Regions from separate parts of the Vibrio gazogenes genome, predicted to be linked through region 2. Evidence: predicted binding sites of a transcription regulator. Region 2 holds the regulator's gene; each other region holds the start of a gene.
What was found. The regulator MetJ, encoded in region 2, represses methionine synthesis genes. The targets are predictions, from matches to a motif close to TTAGACNTNTANANGTCTAA.
Positions count from the first base shown of each region.

Region 1: a site for MetJ is predicted at 2,081-2,100, ahead of metN (methionine ABC transporter ATP-binding protein MetN). Genes of this name have one in related genera too.
Region 3: a site for MetJ is predicted at 5,026-5,045, ahead of metH (methionine synthase). Genes of this name have one in related genera too.

Region 1 covers NZ_CP092587.1:953,198-963,361, forward strand. The annotation lists gene MKS89_RS04400 (MetQ/NlpA family lipoprotein) at 1-139, opposite strand, end outside; gene MKS89_RS04405 (methionine ABC transporter permease) at 212-889, opposite strand; gene metN (methionine ABC transporter ATP-binding protein MetN) at 879-1,913, opposite strand; gene gmhB (D-glycero-beta-D-manno-heptose 1,7-bisphosphate 7-phosphatase) at 2,236-2,790, shown strand; gene treR (trehalose operon repressor TreR) at 2,838-3,791, shown strand; gene treB (PTS trehalose transporter subunit IIBC) at 3,980-5,407, shown strand; gene treC (alpha,alpha-phosphotrehalase) at 5,474-7,156, shown strand; tRNA gene MKS89_RS04435 (tRNA-Tyr) at 7,244-7,328, opposite strand; tRNA gene MKS89_RS04440 (tRNA-Tyr) at 7,382-7,466, opposite strand; gene MKS89_RS04445 (YitT family protein) at 7,677-8,282, opposite strand; gene glyA (serine hydroxymethyltransferase) at 8,604-9,854, shown strand; gene MKS89_RS04455 (hypothetical protein) at 10,000-10,164, opposite strand, start outside.
Region 2 covers NZ_CP092587.1:241,612-251,775, forward strand. The annotation lists gene MKS89_RS01050 (bifunctional aspartate kinase/homoserine dehydrogenase II) at 1-679, opposite strand, end outside; gene MKS89_RS01055 (O-succinylhomoserine (thiol)-lyase) at 679-1,845, opposite strand; gene metJ (met regulon transcriptional regulator MetJ) at 2,059-2,376, shown strand; gene MKS89_RS01065 (glutathione S-transferase) at 2,537-3,187, shown strand; gene MKS89_RS01070 (malic enzyme-like NAD(P)-binding protein) at 3,278-4,555, opposite strand; gene rpmE (50S ribosomal protein L31) at 4,861-5,082, opposite strand; gene priA (primosomal protein N') at 5,333-7,537, shown strand; gene cytR (DNA-binding transcriptional regulator CytR) at 7,787-8,791, shown strand; gene ftsN (cell division protein FtsN) at 8,909-9,457, shown strand; gene hslV (ATP-dependent protease subunit HslV) at 9,600-10,139, shown strand.
Region 3 covers NZ_CP092587.1:3,069,449-3,079,612, forward strand. The annotation lists gene MKS89_RS13730 (response regulator transcription factor) at 1-399, opposite strand, end outside; gene MKS89_RS13735 (single-stranded DNA-binding protein) at 672-1,208, shown strand; gene metH (methionine synthase) at 1,305-4,979, opposite strand; gene MKS89_RS13745 (cation:proton antiporter) at 5,170-6,486, shown strand; gene MKS89_RS13750 (phospholipase A) at 6,557-7,498, opposite strand; one part of gene MKS89_RS13755 (IS630 family transposase) at 7,675-8,250, opposite strand; one part of gene MKS89_RS13755 (IS630 family transposase) at 8,252-8,701, opposite strand; tRNA gene MKS89_RS13760 (tRNA-Asp) at 8,862-8,938, opposite strand; rRNA gene rrf (5S ribosomal RNA) at 9,102-9,217, opposite strand; rRNA gene MKS89_RS13770 (23S ribosomal RNA) at 9,298-10,164, opposite strand, start outside.

The DNA of each region.
Region 1 (10,164 bases), 710 kb from region 2:
CGGCAACTTGTGCTTCCGCACCGGCAATCACACCCACTTTGATTTTATTATTGTCGGCAGTTTTATCACCACAGCCGGCGAGCACAAGTGCTGAAGCTGCCGTAGCAATCGTGAGTAACCCCTTTAGACTTAATTTCATAAACTTCTCCTTGGCTTAATCCTGAGTGATGATCATCGATCATCGATGTTTTTATTGTTGATTTATGGTTGCTTATCTATGGTCAACCCGGCGTACGATGGCATCGCCAATCGACTGAATTATCTGAACGAGAACAATGAGCATCACGACAGTCACAGCCATGACGGTAATGTCATAACGGTAGAAACCATAACGAATCGCCACATCACCGAGGCCGCCCCCGCCAACGGTGCCTGCCATTGCCGAGTAACTCACCAGTGTCACTAGCGTGATGGTGACGGCGTTAAGAATCGTTGGCATCGCTTCCGGTAACAGCACTTTGGTGATAATTTGCAGCGGTTTCGCGCCCATGGCTTGGGCTGCTTCAACGAGACCGGCAGGGACTTCCAACAGGGCTCCTTCAATCAGTCGGGCAACAAATGGAATCGCGCCGATGGTCAATGGCACGATTGCCGCTGTTGTGCCGATAAATGTGCCGATCAATAGTTTGGTTAACGGGATAATTGCGACCATCAAGACCAAAAACGGTACTGAGCGACCGATGTTGACCACTGCGCCTAACACACGGTTAAAGCGTCGGTTTTCCATGAGTCCCCTCGGTTTTGTGATATGCAAAATAACACCGAGTGGAATGCCGACGAGAAAGCCGACCAAGCCTGAGATGGCAACCATATAGACCGTTTGCCAAGTGGCATTCAAAATCAGGTGACTGTTTTGGCTGACCCAGTCAACGATGAGGTTAATTGACATACCCAAGGACCTCTACTTTTACATGCTGTGAACGGAGATATTCGATTGCGGATTGAGTGTTTGCATCTTCGCCAAAGAGTTCTGCGACCAACATGCCAAATTTAACCCCACCGGCATAATCGAGATCAGAACTGAGAATGTTCACATCCACATTAAAATCCCGTGAGATATGTGAAACCAACGGGGCATCAACCGTGGCACCGGTGAACTCCATTCGAACGAGCGGATAGCTACTCGGAATACGTTCCGGATGAAGACGACTTTCATAATCTTCCGGAATCGATAAATCCAGTGTCGAACGGATAAACTGGTGAGCGAGTTCTGTTTTCGGATGGGCAAAAATATCGCTGATACTGCCTTTCTCAACCAACTCACCGTCGCCGATGATTGCGACTTCGTGACAGATACTTTTAACCACATCCATTTCATGCGTAATCAGCAAAATCGTGATATCTAACTGACGATTAATCTGTCTGAGCAGTTGTAAAATCGATTGGGTCGTAGCCGGATCCAGTGCACTGGTGGCTTCATCACAGAGCAGCACTTTGGGGTCACTCGCTAATGCGCGTGCAATCGCGACGCGCTGTTTTTGCCCGCCACTGAGGTTGGATGGATATGCCTGTTTCTTGTCGTCAAGGCCGACAAGTGTCAGCAATTTATTCACTTTATTATGGATATATTGCTGATTATGGCCAGCAAGTTCTAGCGGTAGGGCAATATTGTCAAATACAGTTCGGGATGATAACAGATTAAAATGCTGGAAGATCATACCGATATTGCGTCTGGCCTGACAGAGCTGAGCTGCGCTCAATTTGGTCAGGTCAACACCGTCAACAATGACTTCACCACTGGTGGGGGATTCCAGCATATTGACACAGCGTATCAGCGTACTTTTCCCTGCACCGGAAGAGCCGATCACACCGAAAATGGTCCCTTGCCGGATATGGAGATTAATGTCTTTTAGGGCGAGTATTTGATTGTCGCCTTGACCGAACATTTTATTGACGTGATTTATTTCAATCATTAGAAACCCTGACTAGGACGTACTTAGCTTATTCATTGAATTGCGTCTCAGATGACAAACTGTACGCTGAGACATGGTGTGTTGAGATATGAAATCGTGTTCAACCAGAACAACACCTGCGATTTGGTAGTGGATGCTATGGCTTCATGATAATGAAGTCAATCATTTTCGACGTCTAGACGTCTAAAAGTACTATTGTCGTCATTTGTTCGGAAAAAAGCAATCAAAAAACTGAAACGTGATACAAAGGGGATTTGGGTGTATCTCCGCCAGTGAGTTTGAGTATAATAGCCCACATTAATCAGTCCGATGGGGTAAAGCCTTGGCTAAACCAGCAGTGTTTTTGGATCGCGATGGTGTGATCAATATTGATAGTGGTTATGTTCATGATGAGCATGATTTCCATTTCATTGATGGGGTTTTTGAGGCAACAAAACGCTTGAAGGAGATGGGATATCTTTTAGTGGTGGTCACCAATCAAGCGGGTATCGCGCGAGGTTTGTTTAGCGAAGATCGCTTTTTGAGCCTGACTCAGTGGATGGACTGGAATTTTATTGATCACGGGGTTGAGTTGGATGGGATTTATTATTGTCCTCACCATCCTGAGCATGGTCTCGATAAATATAAGCAGGCGTGCGACTGTCGCAAACCCCAACCCGGTATGTTTATCTCTGCGCGTGATTTTCTCAATATCGATATGGCAAATTCGGTGATGGTTGGTGATAAACCATCAGACTTGATTGCAGCCCAGGCCGCAGGGGTTAGCACTTCAATTCTGGTCCGCACCGGAAAACCGATCACTGAAGACGGCGAATCACTTGCTGATGTTGTGCTTGCGAGTATCAAAGACGTTCCGGCTTATCTGGCGGCTCGTTGATATGATCACTGTATTACCGCTTCCGGCCGGAGTGAATTGAATTATTCATGAATCATAAGAAGTTAACTATTCTTGATGTTGCCAGACTAGCCGGGGTCGGAAAATCGACCGTGTCCCGGGTGTTGACTCAGGATGAAAGAGTGAGTCCTGAAACTCGGGCTAAAGTTCTGGAAGTGATTGAAAATTCTGGTTATTCGCCTTCAAAGTCTGCTCAGTCAATGCGAGGGGGCAGCCAGAAAGTCGTTGGTATTATTATTTCGAGACTGGAGTCTTCCTCTGAAAGCCGGGTTGTGAGTCAGATTCTGTCTGTTTTATATCAGCGTGGTTTTGATGTGGTGATCATGGAAAGCCAGTTCAGTCATGAGAAAACCGCAGAACATCTCTCGGTCTTGGCTAAGCGCCATGTAGATGGCGTGATTGTTTTTGGTTTCTCAGGTCTGGATTTATCGGTTTTGCAGGCATGGCAATATAAGTCTGTTGTGTTTGCCATGGAATCGGAACAGATCTCGACCATCAATTATGATAACAGCCAGATGATTTGGTCCTGTCTGGATTATTTGAGTCAACAGTCGTTATCGGATATCGCCTTCATCGGGGTCGATCCGGCAGATAAAACCACAGGTCAGCAACGTTTGGATGCATACTGTCAGTGGTGTAAACAATCCGGTATGGCACCGAATTATCAGACTGGGCAACTGAGCTTTGACAGTGCCTATACGCTGGTCGACCGGGTGATGCATGAATCATTACAGGCGATTGTCTGTGCCAGTGATTCTATTGCCATGGGGGTGATGAAGCGCCTTCAGGAACTGTCCCGGGAAGATATCGTCGTGACCAGTGTTGGCCGGAGCGAGTTGCTTTCTTTTTTGTTTCCAGATATTTACAGTGTTGATCCGGGATATGAAGCCGCAGGCCAGCAGGCTGCCGAGCTCTTAATCGAACATATCGAAGGTCAGAAAACCATCCGGCATCTAGTGCTGTCACCACACCCTACCAAGTGAGATCTACTTCTCATCATCCCGACTGATATTTTTCTCTGGTGTGATCTTTTTCATGCTATGGGACTGTTCCCATTTATTTTGGTTTCAGTTATGTCATGATTGTTCTGTGTTGTGGGAATGTTCCCATGACTGTGACGAATGACGATAACAATCGGACATACGCTGTATGCAAAGTATGAGAGGTCAATATGGCTCGCGACATACCAACAGATGACATCAGGAAACTTATCGCTCACATCGGTGGAGCAGACAATATTGCCAGTGTGACGCACTGTCTGACCCGTCTCCGTTTTGTCCTGAAAGACACAGATAGAGCCGACGGTAAGGCGCTGGAAGCACTGTCGATAGTGAAGGGATGTTTTACCAATGCCGGCCAGTTTCAGGTCGTTATTGGTACGGAAGTCGATCAGGTTTATCACCTGCTTGTTGACATGGCAGGTTTAAAAGAGGATTCCAAAGAAGAGACGAAAATTGCTGCACGGCAGAATATGAATGTGCTGGAACGGGGAATTTCCCATTTAGCTGAAATCTTTGTTCCTCTGTTGCCAGCCATTATTACCGGTGGTCTGATTCTTGGTTTCAGGAATGTGATTGGCGATATCAAAATGTTTGATGGTCAGACCCTGACTCAAATGAGTCAGTTCTGGGCAACGGTTCACTCATTTTTGTGGTTGATTGGCGAAGCCATCTTCTTCTTCCTGCCGGTTGGTGTGTGTTGGTCAACCGTGAAAAAACTCGGGGGAACGCCGATTCTCGGCATTACACTCGGGATCACTTTGGTTTCTCCACAACTGATGAATGCTTATCTGATCGGAAAACAGTTACCTGAGGTTTGGGATTTCGGTCTATTTACGATTGAGAAGGTTGGTTATCAGGCTCAGGTGATTCCTGCGATGTTGGCCGGGGTGGTTCTGGCACTGATTGAAACACGTCTGAAGCGCATTGTGCCGGACTATCTGTATCTGGTTGTGGTGCCGTTTGTATCGATTATTCTCGCCGTGATTCTGGCGCATGCAGTGATTGGTCCCTTCGGGCGGGAACTGGGGAATGGCGTTGCTTATATTGCTAAATCAGCGATGACCGGTTCATTTGCGGTTCTCGGGTCGATGGTGTTTGGCTTCTTATATGCCCCGTTGGTGATTACAGGTATCCATCATACAACCAATGCTGTGGATCTACAGTTGATGCAGCAAATGGGCGGAACACCTATCTGGCCACTCATTGCTTTATCGAATATCGCTCAAGCTTCAGCCGTTGTCGGGATCATTCTGGTTAGTAAAAAACAGGGCGAACGGGATATTTCAATTCCGGCAGCAATCTCTGCTTATCTTGGCGTGACGGAGCCGGCAATGTATGGGATTAACCTGAAATATAAGTTCCCGATGCTGTGCGCCATGATTGGCAGTTCGCTGGCGGCTGGTATTTGTGGTGTGTCCGGTGTGATGGCCAATGGTATTGGTGTTGGCGGCTTACCGGGCATTCTTTCAATTCAACCGCAGTTCTGGGGCACTTTTTTACTGGCGATGGTGGTTGCGATTGCTGTTCCCACACTATTGACCTTATTTTTGTACAAACGTGCTCAGGCGAAAAATGCCGTTGAGGTGGTGGGTGCATAGTCGGTTTTAGTGGTGAAGTTTATGACGATTTTGTTTTCTTTATTTTTAGGTAAGTGAGTATTGATGATGATTCAACCGACATCAACCGATCAATGGTGGAAGACCGCGACGGTATATCAGATTTATCCCAAAAGTTTTTGTGATACGAGTGGTACCGGGACTGGTGATCTACAAGGCGTGATCTCAAAGCTGGATTATCTGGCAGGATTGGGGATTGAGGTCATCTGGCTGACTCCGGTTTATCCCTCTCCAATGGTCGATAATGGTTATGACATTTGTGATTATTATGATATCCATCCTGAATTTGGCACATTAAGTGATTTTGAGCGCTTACTGGCAGAAGCCCATCGGCGTGATATCAGAGTGATGATGGATATTGTTGTGAACCATACCTCGACAGCACATCCCTGGTTTCAGGATGCGTTGGGTAATTTATCCAGTCCTTATCGGGACTACTATATCTGGCGTCCCGCCAAAGAGGGGGGAGTCCCCAATAACTGGCAGTCAAAATTTGGTGGGAGTGCCTGGGAGCCGGACTTCAATACTGGTGAATATTATCTGCACTTGTTTGCGAAAGAGCAGGCTGACTTAAACTGGGAAAATCCACACGTTCGTGAAGAAGTGAAGAAGATTATCTCATTCTGGGCTGAAAAAGGTGTCGATGGTTTTCGGCTGGATGTCATTAACCTGATCTCGAAACACCAGAATTTTCCGGATGATGATGCGGGGGATGGGAAACGTTATTACACGGACGGTCCGAGAGTTCATGCGTTTCTTCAGGAGATCAGTACGGCTGTGTTTCAGAAATATGGCTGTGTTACGGTCGGAGAAATGTCTTCGACGACCGTTGAACACTGTCGCCGGTACTCGGCTCTGGATGGCAAAGAACTCTCAATGGTTTTCAATTTTCATCATTTGAAAGTGGATTATCCCAATCATGAAAAGTGGGTCAATGCGCCGTATGACTTTATTGAACTGAAGAAAATTTTCAATCATTGGCAAACAGGCTTACACGATTCGGGATGGGGGGCTTTGTTCTGGTGTAATCACGACCAGCCACGGGTTGTCAGCCGTTTCGGTCATGAGTCTCAATATCGGGTCGAGTCAGCAAAAATGCTGGCAGCAACATTACATATGATGCAGGGAACGCCTTATATCTATCAGGGTGAAGAAATAGGGATGACGAACGCGGGGTATGTTTCGATTGAACAATACCGGGATATCGAAAGTCTGAATATGTATGACATTCTGGTGCATCAGCAGGGAATGGCAGAAGGAGAGATGCTGGATATTCTGGCTCAGAAATCCAGAGATAACGCTCGTACCCCGATGCAATGGAATCGTGAATTGTATGCTGGATTCAGTCGGGTAAAACCGTGGGTTGATGTGGCAGAAAATTATACTGAAATTAATGTCGCTGCTGCACTTCGGGATCCTGAATCAATTTTTTATTTCTATCAACAACTGATTCGGTTGAGAAAAGAACTGGACGTGATTACCTTCGGAGATTACCGGGATCTGTATCCGGATGATAAGGCGATTTGGGGTTATATCAGACAATCAGAACGGCAATCACTGATTTGTCTGAGTAACTTTTCTGAGCGGTTGCAATACTGTGAGTTACCTCCCGATATGATCAGTCGTCCGGCTCGCTATCTGTTGGGGAATTATACCGGACTCAATATGCAGCATGTAGAGACATACCAACGGTTAAGACCTTATGAAACCCGGATTATTTTATTGGATTGATAACAATGGTATAGAACAGGATTGTGATGGTCTGTATTGATGAGACACAGATAAGAAAAAAGCCAGCAAGATGCTGGCTTTTCTATATGGTGGAGGGGGACGGATTCGAACCATCGAAGGCGGAGCCGGCAGATTTACAGTCTGCTCCCTTTGGCCACTCGGGAACCCCTCCAGAGTTTTGTTCATGCCTGAATCAAATAAAGAATGATTCAAACATGTTGAATATGGTGGAGGGGGACGGATTCGAACCATCGAAGGCGGAGCCGGCAGATTTACAGTCTGCTCCCTTTGGCCACTCGGGAACCCCTCCAGGGTATGCACTTTATATTGAAGAAATATTCCCGACACATCTCTTCGGTGCGGGGCGCATCATAGCAAACCTATGCAGCCTGTAAAGACTTTTCTAAAAATTTATGACTGAGTGATGTCTTTTTGGACAAATGAGTTATTTCTTATTCAACATCAGGATATGTAAGACAAAATCCTGTGCACTTTCTTGTTTATGGTGAACTGTACTTGTCTATGGTGAACTGTAAGTGACAGAATATCGAGATGGTTTATGATTCATCGCAAGTACGATATTGAGTACCGCTGCGCTGAGTATTGAAACTGCAATTGTCGCTGGGGGAAGATAAAATAAGGATGCGCCGACAATTGACGCATCAATGCATAATTGTGTCTTACCCACAGAAATCCCGAACTTATCTTGAATCAATAAGCAGAAGACATTGAATCCGCCTAAGCTTGAACGGTGGCGGAAAAGGATCAGCATCCCCAGTCCCATGAAAAGCCCTCCGGTAATTGCACAGTAAATGACATTGACATGTGTCAACAGAATGAAGTGTGCAAATAGCTCGGTAAACAGGGAGACCAGTAGACCGGAAATCAAACTGTTCAGCGTGAACCGGCGACCAAACCGTTTCCAGGCGAGCAAATAGAAAGGGGCATTACATAGCAGATATAGCACACCAAAAGAGTAGGGGACTAATTGGTTGAATAATAATGCTAATCCGGCAGTCCCACCTGTAATTTCATTTGCCGCTTGCAGAAACATGATTCCCTGAGCAACCAAAAAGCTCCCGGTTATCATGGCAATAATATCTTCCTGAAATGTGTGTTTTTCCATCGATAATTAAAAGTATTGGGATAATTTGCGGAGAATACTAAAGAAAAGGTGATACTTTCGGTAGCTAGCGGTGGTAAATTCAGGTAAACCTATGTCTTTGGTTTTTTACATCATGTAAACCCAAAAGTTGACACTTGTGATGCTATCGTGGTGTGACTTTTCGGTATCATGAAAAAACTGCATGATAATTTGTCTATTTGGGCTTTATGACATAAACCAATTTAGGTAGAATACGCGCCAAGTTAAGTGACGAAAACGTTTGCGTTAAGTCAAAATGCAGTTTTATTAAACTTTCCAGTCAATCTGAGTCAGGAGATACAGATGCTTAAGCGTGATATGAATATCGCTGATTATGATGCGGATCTTTTCGCAGCCATTCAAGAAGAAACTCTTCGTCAGGAAGAGCACATTGAACTTATTGCTTCAGAGAATTATACCAGTCCACGCGTCATGGAAGCTCAGGGTTCTCAACTGACCAATAAGTATGCAGAAGGCTATCCGAGTAAGCGCTATTATGGTGGTTGCGAGTATGTCGATAAAGTTGAAACATTAGCGATTGAGCGCGCATGTCAACTGTTTAACTGTGAATATGCAAACGTCCAGCCTCACTCCGGTTCTCAGGCGAACAGTGCCGTATACATGGCATTATTGAATCCCGGTGATACGGTTTTAGGGATGAGTCTGGCTCACGGTGGTCACTTAACGCATGGTTCTCCAGTTAACTTCTCCGGTAAACATTATCATGTGATTCCTTATGGTATTGATGAAAGTGGTCAGATTAACTACGAAGAAATGGAATCACTGGCCGTTGAACATAAGCCGAAAATGATTATCGGTGGTTTTTCTGCTTATTCACAGATTGTTGATTGGGCTCGGATGCGTGAAATTGCTGATAAAGTCGATGCTTACCTGTTTGTTGATATGGCTCATGTGGCAGGTCTGGTTGCTGCTGGTGCTTATCCGACGCCGATTCCTCATGCGCATGTTGTCACAACCACAACACATAAAACACTGGCAGGCCCTCGTGGTGGTTTGATTCTGTCAAACGCTGGTGAAGAGATGTACAAAAAACTGAACTCTGCTGTATTCCCCGGTGGTCAGGGTGGCCCGCTGATGCATGTGATTGCGGCAAAAGCGGTTGCGTTCAAAGAAGCAATGGAACCCGAATTTAAAGCGTATCAGGAACGTGTGGTGCAAAATGCAAAAGCGATGGTTGCACAGTTCCAAGCTCGCGGCTATAAAATTGTCTCGAATAGTACCGAAAACCACCTCTTCTTAGTTGATTTGATCGACAAAGATATTACGGGCAAAGACGCAGATGCAGCGCTCGGTGCAGCAAATATTACGGTGAATAAGAACTCTGTGCCAAATGATCCGCGTAGCCCATTTGTGACGTCTGGTATTCGTGTCGGTACACCAGCGATTACCCGACGTGGCTTTACTGTCGATGATGCGAAAGAGTTGGCAAACTGGATGTGTGATGTGCTGGATAACATCAATGATTCAAGTGTGATTAATGCGACCAAAGCAAAAGTGCTTGAAATTTGTAAGCGTCTCCCTGTTTACGCCTAAGTCGTCTTCACATTCCGGTGATAAAAATAAACCCGCTTTAAGCGGGTTTATTGTTGTCAAATCAAGTCGATTCACAGCCAAACAAGATATTCAAAAGTGTCAGTGAAAGGGCAATCGCTTGAGAACATCGCCTTCAGTAATCGGGTTAATCTTTAGAGATGCTCAGTGTTGTACCTGACTTACATTTGAATAAGTAGTATTTTTCACTTTCAGTAAATTTGCCTAACCCTTCGCCATCACAGTAATCAATATTGATCCCACGCATGACTTCGAGTGTATCTTCTGATTTGAGCGCAAATTTAGAGCCGTC
Region 2 (10,164 bases):
CACCGGCGACATCACTCCAAATAGTTACCCGCTCGACTTCTGCCAGTGCACCAATAATGGTTGCTGAGTAATCGGAGCCATTGCGGCCCAGTAGAACGGTCTCTCCGGATTCGTCCTGAGCGATGAAGCCCGTGATCACGATCCGTTGATGGCCGTGTTGAGCCAGAATTTCCTTCAGTAGCGGATAAGACTGAGCACGGTCGATTTCCGGTAGGGTCTCTCGGTGAGCGCGTAAAAATGCTCTGGCATCTTGTGCTATCGCCATTAATCCTTGTTGATTGAGTAACGCAGCCATTAAGCGGGATGACCAAATCTCACCATGAGCCAATACGAACGCCTGCTGGGCGGCACTCAGTGGTGCGCGGAGTTCAGCGAGGGTTATACACTCATCATTCATTCGGTTCGTCAGTGCTTGAGCGGCTTCTCCTTCGAGCAAGTCTGCAATCAACTGGCGTTGAAACTGTTGAATCTGACCCAAAATTTCTTGGGCCTGTTGTGGTTCTACGGTTAAATTTTCAATAAAAGCAATGAGTTGATTGGTTGTTTTGCCCGCTGCAGAAACCACAACTAGATCGTGACTTTGCGAATACTCTTTGAGAATTTGAGCAACGCGGCGATAACATGCCGGATCAGCCAGACTACTTCCTCCGAATTTATGGAGGTGGCGTACGGTGGTCATCAACAATTCTCCTTTACCCAATTCAGGGATTGATCCAGATCGGCAATCAAGTCATCGGCATCTTCTAAGCCGACCGATAGCCGTAATAGTTGTAGCGAAATACCGGCTTTGTTGAGTGCTTCCTCACCCATCGCACGATGGGTCATTGTTGCCGGGTGACAAATTAAACTTTCGACACCACCGAGTGATTCAGCTAATGAAAACAGATTGAGCCGGCTCACAAATTGTTGTAGCGCTTCATGGCTTCCCGCAAATTCAAAGCTGAGCATCGAACCAAATCCGCTTTGTTGCTTCTTCGCAATGTCGTGACCGGGATGGGTCGGTAAACTCGGATGATAAATGGTTCCAATCAGCGCTTGAGACTGCAAGTAAGCGAGAATTTTCAGTGAATTTTCTTCATGACTACGCATTCTTGCGCCCAAGGTGCGTAACCCTCTAAGTGTCATATAACTATCGAATGGGGTACCGGAGGCGCCGATACAGTTTGCCCACCAGGAAAGCTGTTCCGCGTGTGCTTCAGTTTTACTGATGATCACGCCGCCAATCACATCTGAGTGGCCATTGATATACTTTGTCGTCGAATGGATCACAAAGTCAGCACCCAGCGACAAAGGTTGTTGGTAGACTGGGGTCAGGAAGGTATTATCAACAGCGACTAAAGCGCCGATTTGTTTTGCCTGCTGACAGATTTTTTTGATATCAACGATCCGAACGAGCGGGTTGGATGGTGTTTCCAGCAAAATAAGTTTCGGTTTCTGGGCGAGAGCTTCCGTGAGCGCTGCATCGTCGCATTGATCAACGAATAACACCCGGAAGTCACCTTTATTGGCGCGGGAATTGAATAAACGATACGTGCCGCCATAACAGTCATTCGGTGCGACGATGAGATCATCGGGGCCGATGAAGGCAGAAACCCATAGATTAAGCGCTGATGTACCACAGTTGGTAATCACGGCGCCCTGTCCACCTTCCAGTTCGTAAAGTGCTTGTTCCAGCAGTCCGCGGTTCGGATTACCGGAACGGGTATAATCGTACTGAGGGACTTCACCGAATGCCGGAAATCCATAATTCGTTGAGAGATAAATCGGTGGAACGACTGCATGATATTGCGTGTCTGACTCAATACCCGTTCGAACGGCGATGGTTGCAGGTTTATGAGTGCTCATATGTAATTCCTTCCTACTTGATGGCAGATGTCGTTCATAACTGTCGATCTCAATCGACACGGATTGGACATGGCTGCTCACTTTACTGATTTTCTAATGGGACGTCAATACTTCTAGACGTCTATATGTCTTTGCTTATAGCAGTAAATAAAGCTAAAATTAACACCTACTTTTTTTGATAATAATGACGAATTCCGGCAATGAGGGGAAGCAATGGCTGATTGGAATGGTGAATACATAAGTCCTTATGCTGAACATGGTAAGAAAAACGAGCAGGTCAAGAAAATTACGGTTTCTATCCCATTGAAAGTTCTCAAAGTATTGACTGATGAGCGGACAAGACGCCAGATCAATAACTTACGTCATGCCACAAATAGTGAGCTTTTGTGTGAGGCGTTTTTACATGCATATACTGGTCAGCCTTTGCCGACGGATGAAGATCTGCGTAAAGATCGCCCGGATGATATTCCCACAGAAGCAAAAGCAATCATGACCGAAATGGGCATTGAATTTGAATCTTATGATGACTAATTCACAGGAGTCTGGCTTCTCAGGCAGATAACGTATTTTTTGTCATGTTGGCTGATTTGGACGCATTGCTTTAACCTCAGAGAATATGAAATCAATTTCTTCAACAAGGGAAACAATACAGCAAGTTGGTTGTTTCCTTTGCAGATAAGGGACGTTTGATATGATCTATGTTCACTACCTTGAACAGTCTCGGGCATTACGTGTGGTCTGGTTGTTGGAAGCGCTCGAACTCGAATATGAAGTCGTTCATTATAGCCGAAATCCAAAGACTTGGGGGGCTCCGGAGTCTTTGAAAGCGGTTCATCCGTTAGGCAAGTCTCCGATGATTGTTGATGGTGAACAAACCATTGCCGAGTCAGGTGCTATTATCGAGTATCTAATCGATACCTATGACCATCAACGTCGTTTCCGGCCTGAATCAGGGCAGGCTTTACTGGATTATCGCTATTGGTTACATGCCGCTGAAGGTTCTTTCATGATGTGGCTGGTTATGCGGCTGATCTTTATCAAATCGAGAGAAAAACTCCCATTCTTGTTGCGTCCATTGATTGGTTCTTTTCTCAACAAGATGGATCAGATAGTGATTGAGCCTCGTGTGTCTACTTTCTTGCGTTATATTGATGATACGCTTGCGCAACGTTCATGGTTTGCCGGAGAGCAGCTCAGTGGTGCAGATTTTCAGATGCATCTGGTCTTACAGCTTGCCGATATGCGGGCGGATTTGTCTGCCTATCCCAATATTCAACGCTATCATAAACAGGTTGTTCAACTGGCGAGCTATCAGCAAGCATTGCAAAAGATCCCAGCTTGAATCAAGCGATTAAAAACAAGTCATAAAAAGAGGATACACGCCGTGTATCCTCTTTTTTTTGTATCCGTGATGTTCTACCAGTGTGTTGGATTAATCTTGCATGTAGCCTTCGGGCATTGAAATCCGAGCAACACCTGAATCAACGGCGGCTTGCGCAACGGCTCTGGCGACTCGTGGCAACAGACGTGGATCCATCGGTTTGGGGATAATGTACTCGGGGCCGAATGAAAGGCTATCGATATCGGCCGCAGCCAGAACTTCTGCCGGTACGTCTTCTTTGGCAAGTTGGCGAATCGCTTCAACCGCTGCAATTTTCATTTCATCGTTGATTTCGCTGGCTCGAATATCCAGCGCACCACGGAAGATGAACGGGAAGCAGAGAACATTGTTGACCTGATTTGGGTAGTCGGAACGACCCGTGCCCATGATCAAATCATTGCGGACTTGGTAAGCCAGTTCCGGTTTGATTTCTGGATCTGGGTTTGAGCAAGCAAATACAACCGGTTTTTCTGCCATTAGGGCTAATGCTTCCGGTGGCAGGAGGTTCGGGCCGGAAACGCCAAGGAATAGATCAGCGTCTTGAATGACGTCTTCCAAGGTTCTCTTATCTGTATTATTGGCAAATAACTGTTTGTATTCATTCAGATCGTTACGGCGAGTGTGAATCACGCCTTTACGGTCCAGCATGTAGATCTTCTCACGCATTGCACCACATTTGATCAGCAGCTCCATACAAGCAGTGGCTGCTGCACCAGCGCCGAGACAAACGATCGTACACTCCTTCAGGTCCTTTCCCTGTAGCTCAATTGCATTGAGCATGCCTGCGGCAGTAACGATTGCAGTACCGTGCTGATCATCATGAAATACGGGGACATCACAACGTTCGATGAGGCGCCGTTCGATTTCAAAGCAATCCGGTGCTTTGATATCTTCCAGATTAATGCCTCCAAAAGTATCCGCGATATTCGCAACCGTCTCGACGAACTCATCAATGGTACGGTGTTTCACTTGAATATCGAACGAGTCCAGACCGGCGAATCGTTTGAAAAGTAACGCTTTTCCTTCCATCACTGGTTTGGATGCCATCGGCCCTAGATTGCCTAACCCAAGGATAGCTGTCCCGTTAGAGATGACTGCGACGGTGTTTCCTTTCGCTGTATACTTGTAAATATTATCGACATCCTGCGCAATCTCACGGACAGGCTCGGCAACACCGGGACTATAGGCTAAAGCGAGATCCGTAGCCGTGTCAGCAGGTTTAGTGAGCGTGATCGCGATTTTTCCTGCGGTTGGAATGGCGTGATAATCCAAAGCTTTCTGGCGAAATGCTTGTTCGGGAGTTAAATCTTGGTGGTTGTCTTCAGCCATAGGGTCAAGTCTCGTTGTTATGTTTATAGGGAAAGAAACTGTATTCTAATGGATGTCTGGGGAGCTGCCTAGGCGTTCATAGTATTATGTGTTTTAAAATTGCATAAATATGTAGAGGTTGGAGGAGTTTATGCTGATATATTCTGTTTTATGCAAGAATCACGTTGATGTCACAAAGATGCCAATACATCAATAGAGAGTGAGGAATCGCTTGGTATGACTTGCTTCAGGGGAAATAATAGGCGTTTGGGAAAATAAAAAGGACACCCAATGGTGTCCTTTTTGAAATTCTCAGCGAAGAGAGATTATTTTTTGCCGCTGCTAAGCGCACCGAAACGTTTGTTGAAGCGATCTACACGACCACCGGTATCAACGATACGTTGTTTACCAGTATAGAATGGGTGACATTTGTCACAAACATCCAAGTGCAGAGAATCTTTGTTCAGTGTTGTTTTGAATTCGAAAGCGTTGCCGCAAGAACATGTTGCGCTTACAACTTTGTATTCTGGGTGGATACCAGTTTTCATGGGAGAACCTCAAAATCGGGCCATGTCGCTATCCGGATCGTTGCCGGACACCACATGTCAGTTAATTATATCGTCTTACATCGGTTGTGATACGGGCATCCGTATCATCAAGGCGCGCTATATTAAAGAATCCATGAGCGGTGATCAACTAGTTTTGCTGTTATTTTCACCATTCTTATTGCTGTCTCGAATTTCACGATAGCTTCGATTAGACTGTTGTCCATGATTTTTACATCCGATGTTCAGTGATATGCATCCATCCATTGCCCGAGTGGCATTACCTGTCCCTTTAGATAAGCAGTTCGACTATCTGATACCGGCGCATTGTCAGCCTGTGATCGGCGGACGGGTTTCAGTGCCGTTTGGGCGACAGACATTGATTGGCATTGTGGTTGCACTCGGAGACGACTCTGAGATGAGTCCTGATGTATTGAAACCGATTCGCGCAGTGTTGGATGAGCAGCCGGTCTGGCCAGCCAGTCTCTTTCGACTCTTTACTTGGTGCAGTCAATATTATCAATATCCACTCGGCGATACCTTGTCAAATGCGTTACCCGCAGCATTGAGAAAAGGGAAAGCCGCTGATTTTGCGACTTTGCGAGAGTGGTGCCTGACATCCGCCGGACGAGATAAGCTGATGCAGGGGCTTGGCCGTGCCGTTCAGCAGGCTAAGGTGCTGCGTTTGCTTGAAAACGGCACACAAAGTCATCAAGCATTCATCGATGAAGAGATCAGTCGTCAGGTCTTGAACACACTTCAGGACAAAGGGTGGATTGAAGCGATTGACAGAAAACCAGATCGTCAACCATGGCCTCAATTACTGGAAGACGAAGATGAAAAGCCGCAACTGAATATGGAACAGTCCGTTGCGATTGCGACGATCAACAGCCAGCACGAATTTGGTTGCTACTTATTGGAAGGTGTGACTGGTTCGGGAAAAACGGAAGTTTACTTGAACTTGATTGCACCGGTCTTGAAGCAAGGAAAACAGGCACTGGTTCTGGTGCCTGAAATTGGCTTAACCCCACAGACGATCCAACGTTTTCGCTCACGCTTTATGGTACCTGTGGTCGTGATGCATTCCGGGCTCAATGAGACGGAAAGACTCAATGCATGGCTGTCTGCCCGCGATGGTCATGCCGGTGTGATCATTGGGACGCGTTCTGCGCTGTTTACACCGTTTGCCGATTTGGGAATCATTATTGTTGATGAAGAACATGATGCTTCATATAAACAGCAAGATAGCTTACGGTATCATGCACGAGATGTGGCTGTTATGCGTGCTAGTCTTGAACAGATCCCCATTGTGTTGGGTTCAGCGACGCCTGCGCTTGAGACCTTACAAAATGCACTCAGTGGTAAATACCACCATTTAACTTTGACACAACGGGCTGGTGATGCGGTTCCGGCTACTAATCGGGTTCTGGATGTCAAAGGGCTCTATCTTGAAGGCGGACTGTCAGCCCCGTTGATTGCTGAAATGAGAAAGCATTTACAGGTCGGGAATCAGGTTTTGCTATTTCTCAACCGACGAGGATACGCCCCCGTGCTGATGTGTCATGAGTGTGGCTGGGTCGCCCAATGTCAGCGTTGTGATGCACGTTATACCTATCATCAGGCGACACAAGAGCTTCGCTGTCACCACTGTGGTTCCCAGCGTCCGGTATTGCATCAATGCCAGGATTGTGGCTCGACACAGATGGCAACGGTTGGTGTCGGGACTGAACAGTTGGAAACGCAACTGGCAGCGATCTTCCCCCAATATCGTACCATTCGGATTGACCGGGACAGTACCCGAAGAAAAGGCACATTGGAGTCGGCTCTCAATGCCGTCCATCGGGGGGAGTATCATATTTTAATCGGGACGCAAATGCTGGCAAAAGGTCATCATTTTCCACGCGTGACACTGGTTGGCTTGTTGGATGTTGACAGTGCGTTGTACAGTCATGACTTTCGGGCATCGGAACGATTGGCACAGCTATTTATTCAGGTTGCCGGACGTGCCGGACGTGCCAGCCAGCCTGGTGAAGTTATTCTCCAGACACATCACCCGGAGCATAGTTTACTTCAGGCATTGCTCAAAAAGGATTATCGTCACTTTGCCATGAGCGCGTTACATGAGCGGAAACTGGCACTATTACCTCCTTTCAGTTACTTGACTTTATTTAAAGCCGAATCCAATCAAGCTGAGCTTGGCGAAGATTTTCTCAGACAGGTGAGGCAGACTTTGGAAGTTCACCCGCTGTTTGATCATGCAACTTGTTCTGTCTTAGGACCATCTCCGGCGCCAATGGCGAAACGAGCCGGGAAGTATCGCTGGCAGCTATTACTCCAAACGATGAGTCGCCCGATGATGCAAAAACTGTTGATGAGTGCCAAACCTGTTATTCAAAGCCTACCACTTGCGGGGAAAGTTCGTTGGTCGCTCGATGTTGAGCCACATGATTTGTCATAATCCCACGCTCTCTATCCGGTAAGTCAGAAGTTCATTGGCGTGGATTGGTATTTTTGTCACGAGATAAAACCTATGTATCGTGATCTATTTCTCGTTTATGATGTAAGAAGTGTTAAATAGAACGTAACTTTATTCGTAGAAATGCTTAAACTATGAAAGCACATACATCAAGCTCTTGATAGATATATCAAAAGTGTGTGTATCAATCAGTTTTATAGCAAATACCATTTTGAAAGAGGGTTTTAATGTATGGCGACAATGAAGGATGTTGCTCAACTAGCGGGAGTGTCAACCGCGACCGTATCTAGGGCGTTGATGAATCCCGAAAAAGTGTCGCCTACGACAAGAAAACGGGTTGAAGATGCAGTTCTTGAAGCCGGATACTCTCCGAATTCACTGGCACGAAATTTAAGACGTAACGAATCAAAGACGATTGTTGCGATCGTTCCTGATATCTGTGATCCATACTTCACTGAAATTATCCGAGGTATCGAGGATGCTGCTGTCGAGCACGGTTATTTAGTGTTACTTGGTGATAGCGGCCAACAGAAGAAACGTGAAAGTTCTTTTGTGAATCTGGTCTTTACCAAGCAAGCCGACGGCATGCTACTGCTTGGTACCGATTTACCGTTTGATGTCAGTAAGTCAGAACAGAAAAACTTACCACCGATGGTGATGGCCTGCGAGTACGCACCAGAGCTGGAATTGCCGACTGTCCATATTGATAATCTGACTTCTGCGTTTGAAGTGGTTAATTATCTCACTCAGATGGGGCATAAAAAGATTGGTGAAATTGCCGGCCCCGATTCAGCGGCTTTGTGTCATTTCCGTCATCAGGGATATATGCAGGCTTTAAGACGTGCCGGCATTACGATGAATCCTGCTTATCATTACAAAGGTGATTTCAGCTTTGAAGCGGGTGTGAAAGCGATTCGGCTCCTTCTCGGATTGTCCGAGCCTCCGGGCGCTGTTTTTTGCCACAATGACATGATGGCTATCGGTGCCATTCAAGAAGCGAAACGCTTAGGTGTCAGAGTGCCTCAGGATCTGTCAGTGGTTGGTTTCGACGATATCAACTTTGCTCAGTATTGTGATCCACCGTTAACGACTGTCTCTCAGCCTCGGTATGAGATTGGCCGTCAGGCGATGCTAATGATGTTAGAAGTGCTCCGGGGGCATGATGTTCGGGCGGGCTCTCGTTTGCTGGAAACAAAATTGGTGATTCGTGAAAGTGTGGCAGCTCCTCGCGGATGACTCTTCGTCGATGACATTGGTGAACCTCAAGATACTGGCGTGTATTGTGCTCAGAGTTGTGCTTCCGAGTGGTCTTCTTTAACATACAGTCATTGTTTGTAAGGTAAGCATAATTTAGTGGCTAATAAAGACTATGTGAAACGGGGTAGTGCAGCGAAGAAAACTGCGCGTAAAACGCCGAAGAAGCGCCCTTGGTTGAGTGGTACGCTTGCTGTGATTGTGGTGGCTGTGTTTGGATATGGCTTGTATACACTGAGTGTACAGCCGTCTACGCCAGTAAAGCATGTGCCTGTGGTTCAGAAACCCAAGGTGAAGCAAGCAACGCATGACAAGCAAAAAATACTTCCTCCTCCTCCGACTGAAAAGTGGGATTATGTCGATACCTTGCCTCAACGTGAGATTGAGGTCACCCCGAAAGCGCTAAAAGTATCGAAAATTCCGTACATAATGCAGTGTGGTGCATACAAGACGATGGCCCAAGCTGAAAAGCGGAAACTGGATATCGCTTTTCAAGGCATTAAAAGTAAAATCCGTAAGAAAGAAGATAGTAGCTGGTATCGCGTGGTGATCGGTCCTTACAAATTTAAACGCGATGCTGAACGCGATCGCCACAAACTTCAGCGCGCGAAGATTGAACCTTGCGCGATTTGGAAAGAAAATCAATAGACACGTTTTTCTTTATCCTCCGGTGCTGGTCACAGCATTCCGGAGGAAATAACAACGATATCCCGCCTTTTGACTTGAATTCAAACAAGCTTGTCCTTATATAGTTTTCTAACACACTTTATAAAATGGAAGAGGTCCTCTCGTGACTACAATCGTATCCGTCCGTCGTGATAATAAAGTTGTTATTGCCGGAGATGGTCAAGTTTCTCTGGGTAATACCGTGATGAAAGGAAATGCCCGCAAGGTGCGCCGCCTGTATAACGATAAGATACTGGCTGGATTTGCTGGCGGTACAGCGGATGCATTTACATTGTTTGAGCGTTTTGAAAGCAAGTTGCAAATGCATCAAGGACATCTGGTTAAGGCGGCTGTTGAACTTGCCAAAGATTGGCGAAGTGATCGCGCCTTGCGTCGTTTGGAAGCGATTTTAGCCGTTGCTGATGAGACCGCTTCACTCATTATTACCGGTAATGGTGATGTTGTTCAGCCAGAACATGATCTGATCGCAATTGGCTCTGGTGGCAATTATGCACAGGCTGCGGCAACGGCTTTACTAGAAAATACCGATCTGGACGCGCAGGAAATCGCTGAAAAAGCGCTGCAAATTGCAGGGGATATCTGTGTGTTCACTAACCATTTCCAGACTATCGAAGTGCTTGATATTCCTCAAAGTGAATCATAGAAACTATTCGATAGCGTCTGCAATA
Region 3 (10,164 bases), 690 kb from region 2:
ACAAATATGTCGCGGTAAATAAATTTGCCCCTCTCGGATTTCGCGCAACGCAGCAATGATCAATTCAATCGGATCACTACGATAAAACAGCCCTTTCAAATTACCGAGCTGGAGAAGCTCTTCTGTTCTCGGGCGCTTCTCAACATTGATAACTACGGTTTCGAGGCACAAATCCAGTGCGTCATCCATATTCAAGCGGGATAGCAATACTTCTTTTTGTTGATAATCAAACAGGAGTATTTTGTGCCGATCGGTCTGATGAGACAGCATAAATTGCCGGGGTTGAATTTTGGGGAGTATCTGTCCTAGTGCGACCTCGATTTCATGATAGAGCGTTGAGGGTTCTTGATTATCGGGATAGAGGACATAAAGCACTCTGCTGTAATTTGATCTTTTCATAGGTCTGTCGGTGTGCTGATGGAATATCGAACAACATGCCAGAACAGAAAAAACTCTTCTAATTCAATCAATTGTTTATCGTGCAACGTCTTGCGACCTTGAAAATATGAAGTCTATCAGTTTTAAAAAAATCGAGTGGGATTGAAAAAGTGGTGTAATTTCCGAGACTTTTAGATGAATTGCGATCAGAATTCAGTAAGGTAGTTGAGACCTTTATCAAGCGTGGTATCCTATGCGCTGAATAGATACATCATGAGATGACGGAGCAAAGCATGGCAAGCCGTGGAGTAAACAAAGTTATATTAGTTGGGAACCTTGGAAGTGATCCTGAAGTTCGTTACATGCCAAGTGGCGGTGCAGTTGCGAACATCACGATTGCAACATCGGAAACATGGCGCGATAAGACAACGGGTGAGCAAAGAGAAAAAACCGAGTGGCACCGTGTCGCCCTGTTCGGAAAGTTGGCAGAAGTCGCAGGAGAATACCTACGCAAAGGTTCTCAGGTATATATTGAAGGACAGCTGCAAACGCGGAAATGGCAGGATCAAAGCGGTCAGGAGCGTTATACAACTGAAGTTGTTGTTCAAGGGTTTAACGGTGTGATGCAAATGCTAGGTGGTCGCCAAGGCTCTGGTGGTCAAACGCAGTCTCAGCCGGGGATGCAAGCTCAACAACAAAACAGTGGATGGGGACAGCCTCAACAGCCGCAATCACAAGCAGCGCATCAGCAGCAACCTCAGCAACAATCGACACCACAACCACAATACAATGAACCACCAATGGATTTCGATGACGATATTCCATTCTAAGCTTATGTTTTTAATACCCTGACTATCGGGTAAATCATATAACAATAAGGCCCCGCACTGCGGGGTCTTATTGTTACTCAGTCATGCCAAAATTGGTTATGCCATATTCGGTGCAAGCCATTTTTCAGCGTCTTCCCGCTCCCAACCTTTTCGTTCAACATAGCTCAGCAGTTGATCTTCCTGAATCCTCGCCACAGCAAAATAGCGGGAATCGGGATGAGAGAAATACCAGCCAGACACAGATGCACCAGGCCACATTGCATAACTTGTTGTTAAAGACATCCCGATCTTTTCTTCAACTTGAAGCATGTCCCAGATGGTGGCTTTTTCCGTATGCTCCGGACAAGCAGGGTAACCGGGAGCAGGCCTGATACCCTGATACTTTTCTCGGATCAATTCATCATTCGTCAAACGCTCATCCGCGGCATAACCCCAGATCTCTTTGCGCACCCGTTCATGCAAGTATTCAGCAAATGCTTCAGCCAATCGGTCGGCAACAGCTTGAACCATGATGGCATTGTAATCGTCGCCTTGCGCTTTATATGCATCGGCCAGTTCTCGTTCACCGATTCCACCCGTGACAGCAAAAGCACCAATCCAGTCTTTTTTACCACTGCTCTTTGGTGCAATGTAGTCAGACAGACAATAGTTATACCCTTTCGGCTTTTGTGTTTGCTGCCGCAAGTGGTGTAAACGATGGGCGACATCTTGACGAGATTCATCATGATAAACTTCAATATCATCACCAACACTTGCCGCAGGGAACAAAGCACAAATGCCTCGTGCTTTCATGAGACCTTCGCGCTCAACGCGATCGAGAAATTCATTAGCATCATTGAACAGACGACGCGCCTCTTCGCCCACCTCTTCATGATCCAGAATAGCCGGGTACTTGCCCATCAGTGACCACGTCATAAAAAATGGTGTCCAGTCGATATAACGACGTAATATCCCAATATCAAAATCATCAAATACGTGTACACCACTTTTCACCGGTACAGGTGGCGTATAATTGTCCCAATCAATCGCGACACGATTCGCCTGCGCTTCCTCCAGTGTGACCGGGCGGGTTTTAGGCGTTTTACGGGCATGTTGATCCCGCGTCCGTTCATAGTCAATATTCAGCTTCTCAACAAACCCCGGCCGTAACTCATTCGAAAGCAAAGATGTACAAACACCAACTGCCCGGGAGGCATTGTTTACATAAACCACTGGTTGATGGTAATTTTGCTCAATCTTCACCGCTGTATGCGCCTTCGATGTTGTTGCACCACCAATCAGCAACGGCAGCTCAAACCCCTGCCGTTCCATTTCTTTGGCAACATGAACCATCTCATCTAATGATGGCGTAATTAATCCAGATAAACCGACAATATCAACCTGCTCTTCTTTCGCAACTTTGAGTATCTGTTCACAAGAAACCATCACCCCAAGATCAATGATCTCATAGTTGTTACATTGCAATACAACACCGACGATATTTTTCCCAATATCGTGTACGTCACCCTTCACGGTGGCCAGCAATATTTTTCCGTTGGTACTGCCGACTTGTTTCTCCGCATTTATGTACGGTTCAAGAAAGGCAACCGCCTGTTTCATCACCCGAGCCGATTTAACCACCTGAGGGAGAAACATTTTCCCTTCACCGAACAAATCTCCGACGACGTTCATCCCATCCATGAGAGGACCTTCGATCACTTCTAATGGTTTCGACGCTTGTTGTCTCGCTTCTTCTGTATCTTCAGTAATAAACTCCGTAATACCTTTCACTAATGCATGTTCAAGACGCTTAGAAACAGGCCATGTCCGCCATTCTAATGCTGAGGCATCGTCCGCTTTACCCACCGCATTTTCACGATACTCATCTGCAATTTCCAGCAAACGCTCCGTACCGTCATCTCTTCGATTGAGAATGACATCTTCAACCGCATTCCTCAGTTTTTCAGGCACATTGTCATAGATCTCAAGCTGACCGGCATTGACGATCCCCATATCCATACCATTCTTAAAACAGTGATAAAGGAATACGGCATGAATCGCTTCCCGCACATAGTTGTTGCCGCGAAATGAGAAAGAAACATTCGAAACTCCACCCGAGACCATCGCATAAGGCAGTTCTCTTTTGATATCACCGACAGCATTAATAAAATCAACCGCATAGTTGTTATGGTCGTCAATCCCCGTTGCAACGGCGAAAATATTGGGATCAAAGATGATATCTTCCGGAGGAAAACCAACCTCATCAACGAGTATGCGATAAGCTTTGGTACAAATTTCAATTTTCCTCTCGCGGGTATCTGCCTGACCCATTTCATCAAATGCCATCACAACGACGGCTGCACCATAGCGACGAATCAATTTAGCCTGATGAACAAATTTATCTCTGCCTTCTTTCAAAGAAATTGAATTCACAATCCCTTTGCCCTGAATACATTTTAATCCGGATTCGATGACCTCCCATTTGGATGAGTCAACCATCACCGGAACTTTGGAAATGTCAGGCTCAGAAGCACACAAATTTAAGAAACGTGTCATACAGGCTTCCGCATCGAGCATTCCTTCATCCATGTTGATATCAATAATCTGAGCACCATTTTCGACTTGTTGTCTGGCAACATCTAAAGCTTCATCGTACTGCTCTTCTTTAATGAGACGTTTAAATCTGGCCGAACCCGTTACGTTTGTCCGTTCTCCGACATTGACAAAAAGCGAGTCCTTCTCAATCAACAGCGGCTCTAATCCTGATAATCGACATGCTATGGGAATATCTGGTAAGGAACGAGGTGCAACCCCTTCTACAGCTAACGCGATATGACGGATATGCTCAGGAGTCGTCCCACAACATCCACCGACTAAATTCAAGAAACCGGCCCTGGCCCACTCACCGATATGCTCCGCCATCTCTTCGGGAGACAGATCATATTCACCGAAAGCATTGGGTAATCCGGCATTGGGGTGAGCTGAGATAAAAGATTCAGAAATTCGGGATAATTCTTCAACATAAGGCCGCAATTCATCGGGACCAAGCGCACAATTTAATCCGAATGATAAGGGCTGAACATGGCGTAGTGAGTTATAAAATGCCTCTGTTGTCTGGCCAGATAGGGTTCGGCCGGAAGCATCGGTAATGGTGCCGGAAATCATAACAGGCAAAGTCGTATTTAATTCTTCAAACACGCTATCAACAGCGAAGGCACAAGCTTTCGCATTCAACGTATCAAAGATTGTTTCCAGCATAATCAGATCAACACCACCTTTAATCAGGGCACGAGTCGATTCAGAATAAGCTTTGACTAAACTATCAAAAGTGACGTTACGAAACCCCGGATCATTCACATCAGGAGAAATAGAACATGTCCGGTTAGTCGGCCCCAGTACACCTGCAACATAGCGAGGGCGATCCGGGGTTTTCGCGGTCCATTGATCTGCCGTCTCCCGAGCCAACTGAGCAGCGGCAAAGTTGATCTCTTCACTATATGACTGCATATCATAGTCAGCCATAGCAATGGCGGTTGCGTTGAATGTATTAGTTTCAAGAATATCAGCGCCCGCTTCAAGATAACTCGAATGAATTTCTTTAATTAAATCGGGTTGGGTCAACACAAGAAGATCATTATTACCTTTTACATCGCAGTGCCAGTCAGCAAAACGTTCTCCGCGATAATCATCCTCTTGTAAGTTGTATCCCTGAATCATGGTGCCCATACCACCATCGATCAATAAAATACGTTGTTGAAGCTGCTTTGCTATCCGATGCTTTATACAAGTCACTTTTTTCGCCCTATCCCTGCTTTTTGTTCATCCTACCACACAATCATTAGAAATCTAGACGTCTATACGGTTATATGGTAGAACAATTTAACCGAAAAGAGATCTTCTCACGACCAGAAAAAGTGATTGCTATTTATCCGACATCAAAGGAAAATTTCAGCCTCCGTGTTCAAGATGTGAAGAGAAAAAAATGTCGGTCTACCATACACTATGCTTTCTTGCTGCTGCTGCAATGCTGATTGCTTTTTTAAACAGTAAAATAAGTAAGATGCAAACCACTATCGCGATTACTGCTGGTTCAATGATGCTATCTTTACTGATCTTAATTGCTGGTCAAAATAATTGGTTCCATTTGACCCAAATTGCAACAACGACCATGAGTAGTATCAACTTTGAAAACTTTCTTCTCAAAGGTATTTTAGGGTTTCTTCTTTTTGCCGGTGGTCTGGGCATCAAACTCCCTAACTTAAGGGATCAGAAGTGGGAGATCGCTATACTTGCTCTTGGTGCCACACTTTTCTCAACTTTCTTTATCGGTTTCTCTTTATATGGCATCTGTCAATTGATCGGGATTCAGTTTGATCTAGTGTACTGCCTACTATTTGGTGCGCTGATCTCTCCGACTGACCCGATAGCTGTTCTCGCCATTGTGAAAAAGCTGAATGCCCCCAAGAGAATATCAACGCAAATTGAAGGTGAGTCCTTATTTAACGATGGTTTCGGCTTAGTCATCTTCGTCACGATATTTACGATTGCTTTCGGTTCAGAGCCGCCAACGGTTATCAGTGTTTCCCAATTGTTTATGCAAGAAGCGATTGGCGGTATAGCATATGGCTTCGTTCTGGGAATGATCTTCCATTATCTTATCAGTGCGACTGATGACCATTCGATGGAGTTATTACTCACAATCGGTATTCCCACAGCCGGTTACGCATTTGCCGAAATTCTTCATGTATCAGGCCCGCTGGCAATGGTTGTCTCTGGAATTATGATTGGTAACTGGACGCGGTTTATCGGTTTTTCCAAAGAGAGTGAAGAACATTTGGATCATTTCTGGGAACTCGTTGATGAATTCCTCAATGGTGTGCTTTTCCTTTTAATCGGGATGTCGATGCTACTTTTCAGATTCCACGAAGAAGATTGGATCATGATGGCGATTGCTGTCCCATTGGTACTGCTAGCACGCTATTTAAGTGTTTACGTGTCATATATCGGATTCAAACGTTACCGCAAGTACAACCGATGGTCAGTGAAAATATTAACTTGGGGTGGACTTCGCGGTGGATTGGCGTTAGCAATGGCACTTTCTATTCCATCGGGTGTTCTTATCATTCCGGAAAAGCTTATTGATGTGAAAGAAATTATTCTGGTAATGACTTATGCTGTTGTTGTCTTCTCAATTCTGGTTCAGGGGTCAACCATTACACCAATGGTTGAGAAAGCCAAAAAAGTAGAACTCGATAAAGAAATAGAAGAAGCAGCTCAAGCTAAAGAAAATCAGGTTTAATAGATTCAAAAAAGATGGTTCACGAGCGTGAACCATCTTAAAAATAAAGTAGAGATCCCAATACAATTCATCACAACAAATCATTCAATGCAATACCAATTCCAATCCGCTGAGTATGGACATTATAATCAACCAAGCTTTCCCCATAACCATTAAAGTACTGCATATAAAATCTCAGATTATTAGCATCTTTTAATATTGGATAGCTCCAACTCAAACGTAATGCACCACGGTTATTTTTCTCCAAATTATCCCGGAGTAGTAAGGTAAAGCGATGTTGACCGACACCATACAGAGAGACAAATTCAAAGTTCCCCATATAATGTTGGATATCTGGATTATCATCTCCCGATGTATCCGTCGGAGAACTCTTGTCTCGCTCAGGAATCCGCCACCACGTTTTCAGACTCAAAGCTAGTGGGCCATTATCAAAAACCATTTGACCATAAATTCGGTTCCAACTTCTTGATAATGTTCCAGATTGACCATTGGACTGATGGTTAATCCCCAATAACCATAAAGAGTTGGTCAAATTACCGATCTTCCAGTCATTATCAAATTGCATAAAGAGTTCTGGCTCATGAACAATCTCACGAAATGGTGATGAACTTCCCCTATTGTAAACTTGCCACCAGGACTGATTTGTATAGGCGAAATAAAGATCTCCCGTATCACCAATTAAATGACTGGATATTGGCATCTTAAAACTAATCTGAAATTTTGCCTCATATTTATCCAGTGGTTTATGGTTAAATGTATCAACATCAGAATAAGGATCACTATTGGGATGTGGGTTATATGTAATAGGAAGTATGTAGTTTTCCTTATGGGGAATAATGACAAATTCTTTATTCTCTACTGACTTTTCTTCAGCAACCCTTTGCTCGATTAAAGACTCATCATTTATTCTCTCTTGATCTTTATTTTCCGCTGCTTGAAGGAGATGACAATAACCACAAAGCCCCAGAAAGATCAGAAGTAAATACTTAAAATAGCTATATATTCTTGTCATTAATCAATATCTCTTCATCCAAATCAGCAAATAAACTAACATCATTTAACAGTAAAACAATAGCGTAGGTAGCAATTGTATTCTCAAAAACAGAAGACGCCTCACACCTTGATGTTGTTATAAAGCTAACAAAAAAAACTGACATTACTGTCAGGGAATTATACCAATCGCACTAATTAATTGGTCAACATGGTCCAATCTCTAAAGCAGAGTGAAATGACTCTGCTTTTGTCTGCACAAAAACGATTCCAAGCACTACACAGCTTGTCGACAATATCGTCATAACATTCAAAACACCTATTGGCTATTTCGTTCTGACGTAACCAACTCCATACCTGCTCTATTGGATTCAGTTCCGGTGAATAGGACGGTATATGAATGATAGTCACGTTCTTGAATGAATCGGCAAGATAACTTTGATGCCAACTGGCTTGATCCATGATGACGACAGCATGTTTGTCCGTGGGTGTTGATTGAGAAATGAGCCTGAGTTGCTCTTTCATTGCTTCCATGTTGCTCATCGGCACAACAATAGCTTCAGTTTCTCCGGTATTAACGCACACCGCTCCAAAGAGGTACGCATACTCAAATTGCTGTTGTTGTACCGCTCTGGGGCGAGTCCCTTTTTCTGCCCATATTCGGGTGGTTGTGTTGCGCTGGCCAAATCTGGCTTCATCTTGAAACCAGATTTGAACATCTTTTAAAGCCACATGTCCTGGGATCTTAAGGATCGTTTCGATTTGGAATTTTTTTAAAAGCTTCTTGCGCTTCTACAGATTGCTTTGGGTGCTTTGAACGCGTTGTTATCCAAACTAAATCAAGCTTTCTCAATATTTTATAGATACCTGATAAGCTGTACGATAGGCCAAATTCCTCATGTATGAATTCAATAATATCTGTTCCCTGTAGTCTTCCACCTTCAGGCTTAATCGCATTGGAAGTTATGTACAGCTTTAACTGAGATAGCTGGTCTTCAGTCAGTCGTGGAGGACGGCCTGTATGCTGCTTTTCTACTAAGCCTTCAACACCGTTCTTCAAATAAGTCACCACCCAGTTATTGACACTGGTACGACTGACTTTTAAATATTTGGCGATCTGAGTGCGGCTTTTTCCATCCACGAAATGAGATATAGCAAGAAGTCTCGTACGCATCCTAGCATCAGATGTTTCACGAATAAGTTTTGGGAAGTCAGAGGTCATCATATCAGCTCCTATTGAAGTTGACATTAGATCATAAAATTAGTGCGATTGGTATAACCCACTGAACGACCGCGCCACTCGGACTATCGATGAAACAATAGGAATCGGTCTTTACGCCAAATACAAAAAAACCTTGGTATCACGACCAAGGTTTCAAAATAAGTGGCGGAGCGGACGGGACTCGAACCCGCGACCCCCGGCGTGACAGGCCGGTATTCTAACCAACTGAACTACCGCTCCACAAATAACTGCCTCTCAATAAAGTCTTACAATCTCATTGCTTTATTGAGACGTTTGTCGCTGTGCGATGAGAATTTTGAAGTGAGACGCGCAGTGTGCAAGTGCACATGAGCATCGCAGCTATCAAAAGCATCAAGCTTCAGTAGACAAACGATAAATTAAAGCCTGGCGATGTCCTACTCTCACATGGGGAGACCCCACACTACCATCGGCGCTGTTTCGTTTCACGACTGAGTTCGGCATGGAGTCAGGTGGGTCCAAAACGCTATCGTCGCCAAGCAAATTCTTTCAATTCGAAAAGCTGATTCTCTCTACACAATCAAGTCTCTTACTGAGCCCTAAAACCCCTTCGGTGTTGTATGGTTAAGTCTCACGGGCAATTAGTACAGGTTAGCTCAACGCCTCACAGCGCTTACACACCCTGCCTATCAACGTTCTAGTCTCGAACAACCCTTCAGGACGCTTTAAGCGCCAGGGAGAACTCATCTCAAGGCTCGCTTCCCGCTTAGATGCTTTCAGCGGTTATCGATTCCGAACTTAGCTACCGGGCAATGCGATTGGCATCACAACCCGAACACCAGAGGTTCGTCCACTCCGGTCCTCTCGTACTAGGAGCAGCCCCTTTCAATTCTCCAACGCCCACGGCAGATAGGGACCGAACTGTCTCACGACGTTCTAAACCCAGCTCGCGTACCACTTTAAATGGCGAACAGCCATACCCTTGGGACCGACTTCAGCCCCAGGATGTGATGAGCCGACATCGAGGTGCCAAACACCGCCGTCGATATGAACTCTTGGGCGGTATCAGCCTGTTATCCCCGGAGTACCTTTTATCCGTTGAGCGATGGCCCTTCCATTCAGAACCACCGGATCACTATGACCTGCTTTCGCACCTGCTCGAGCCGTCACTCTCGCAGTTAAGCGGGCTTATGCCATTGCACTAACCTCACGATGTCCAACCGTGATTAGCCCACCTTCGTGCTCCTCCGTTACTCTTTGGGAGGAGACCGCCCCAGTCAAACTACCCACCAGGCACTGTCCTCACCCCAGATAATGGGGCCAAGTTAGAACATCAAACATACAAGGGTGGTATTTCAAGGTCGGCTCCACAATCACTAGCGTGACTGCTTCAAAGCCTCCCACCTATCCTACACATGTAGGCTCAATGTTCAGTGCCAAGCTGTAGTAAAGGTTCACGGGGTCTTTCCGTCTAGCCGCGGGTACAC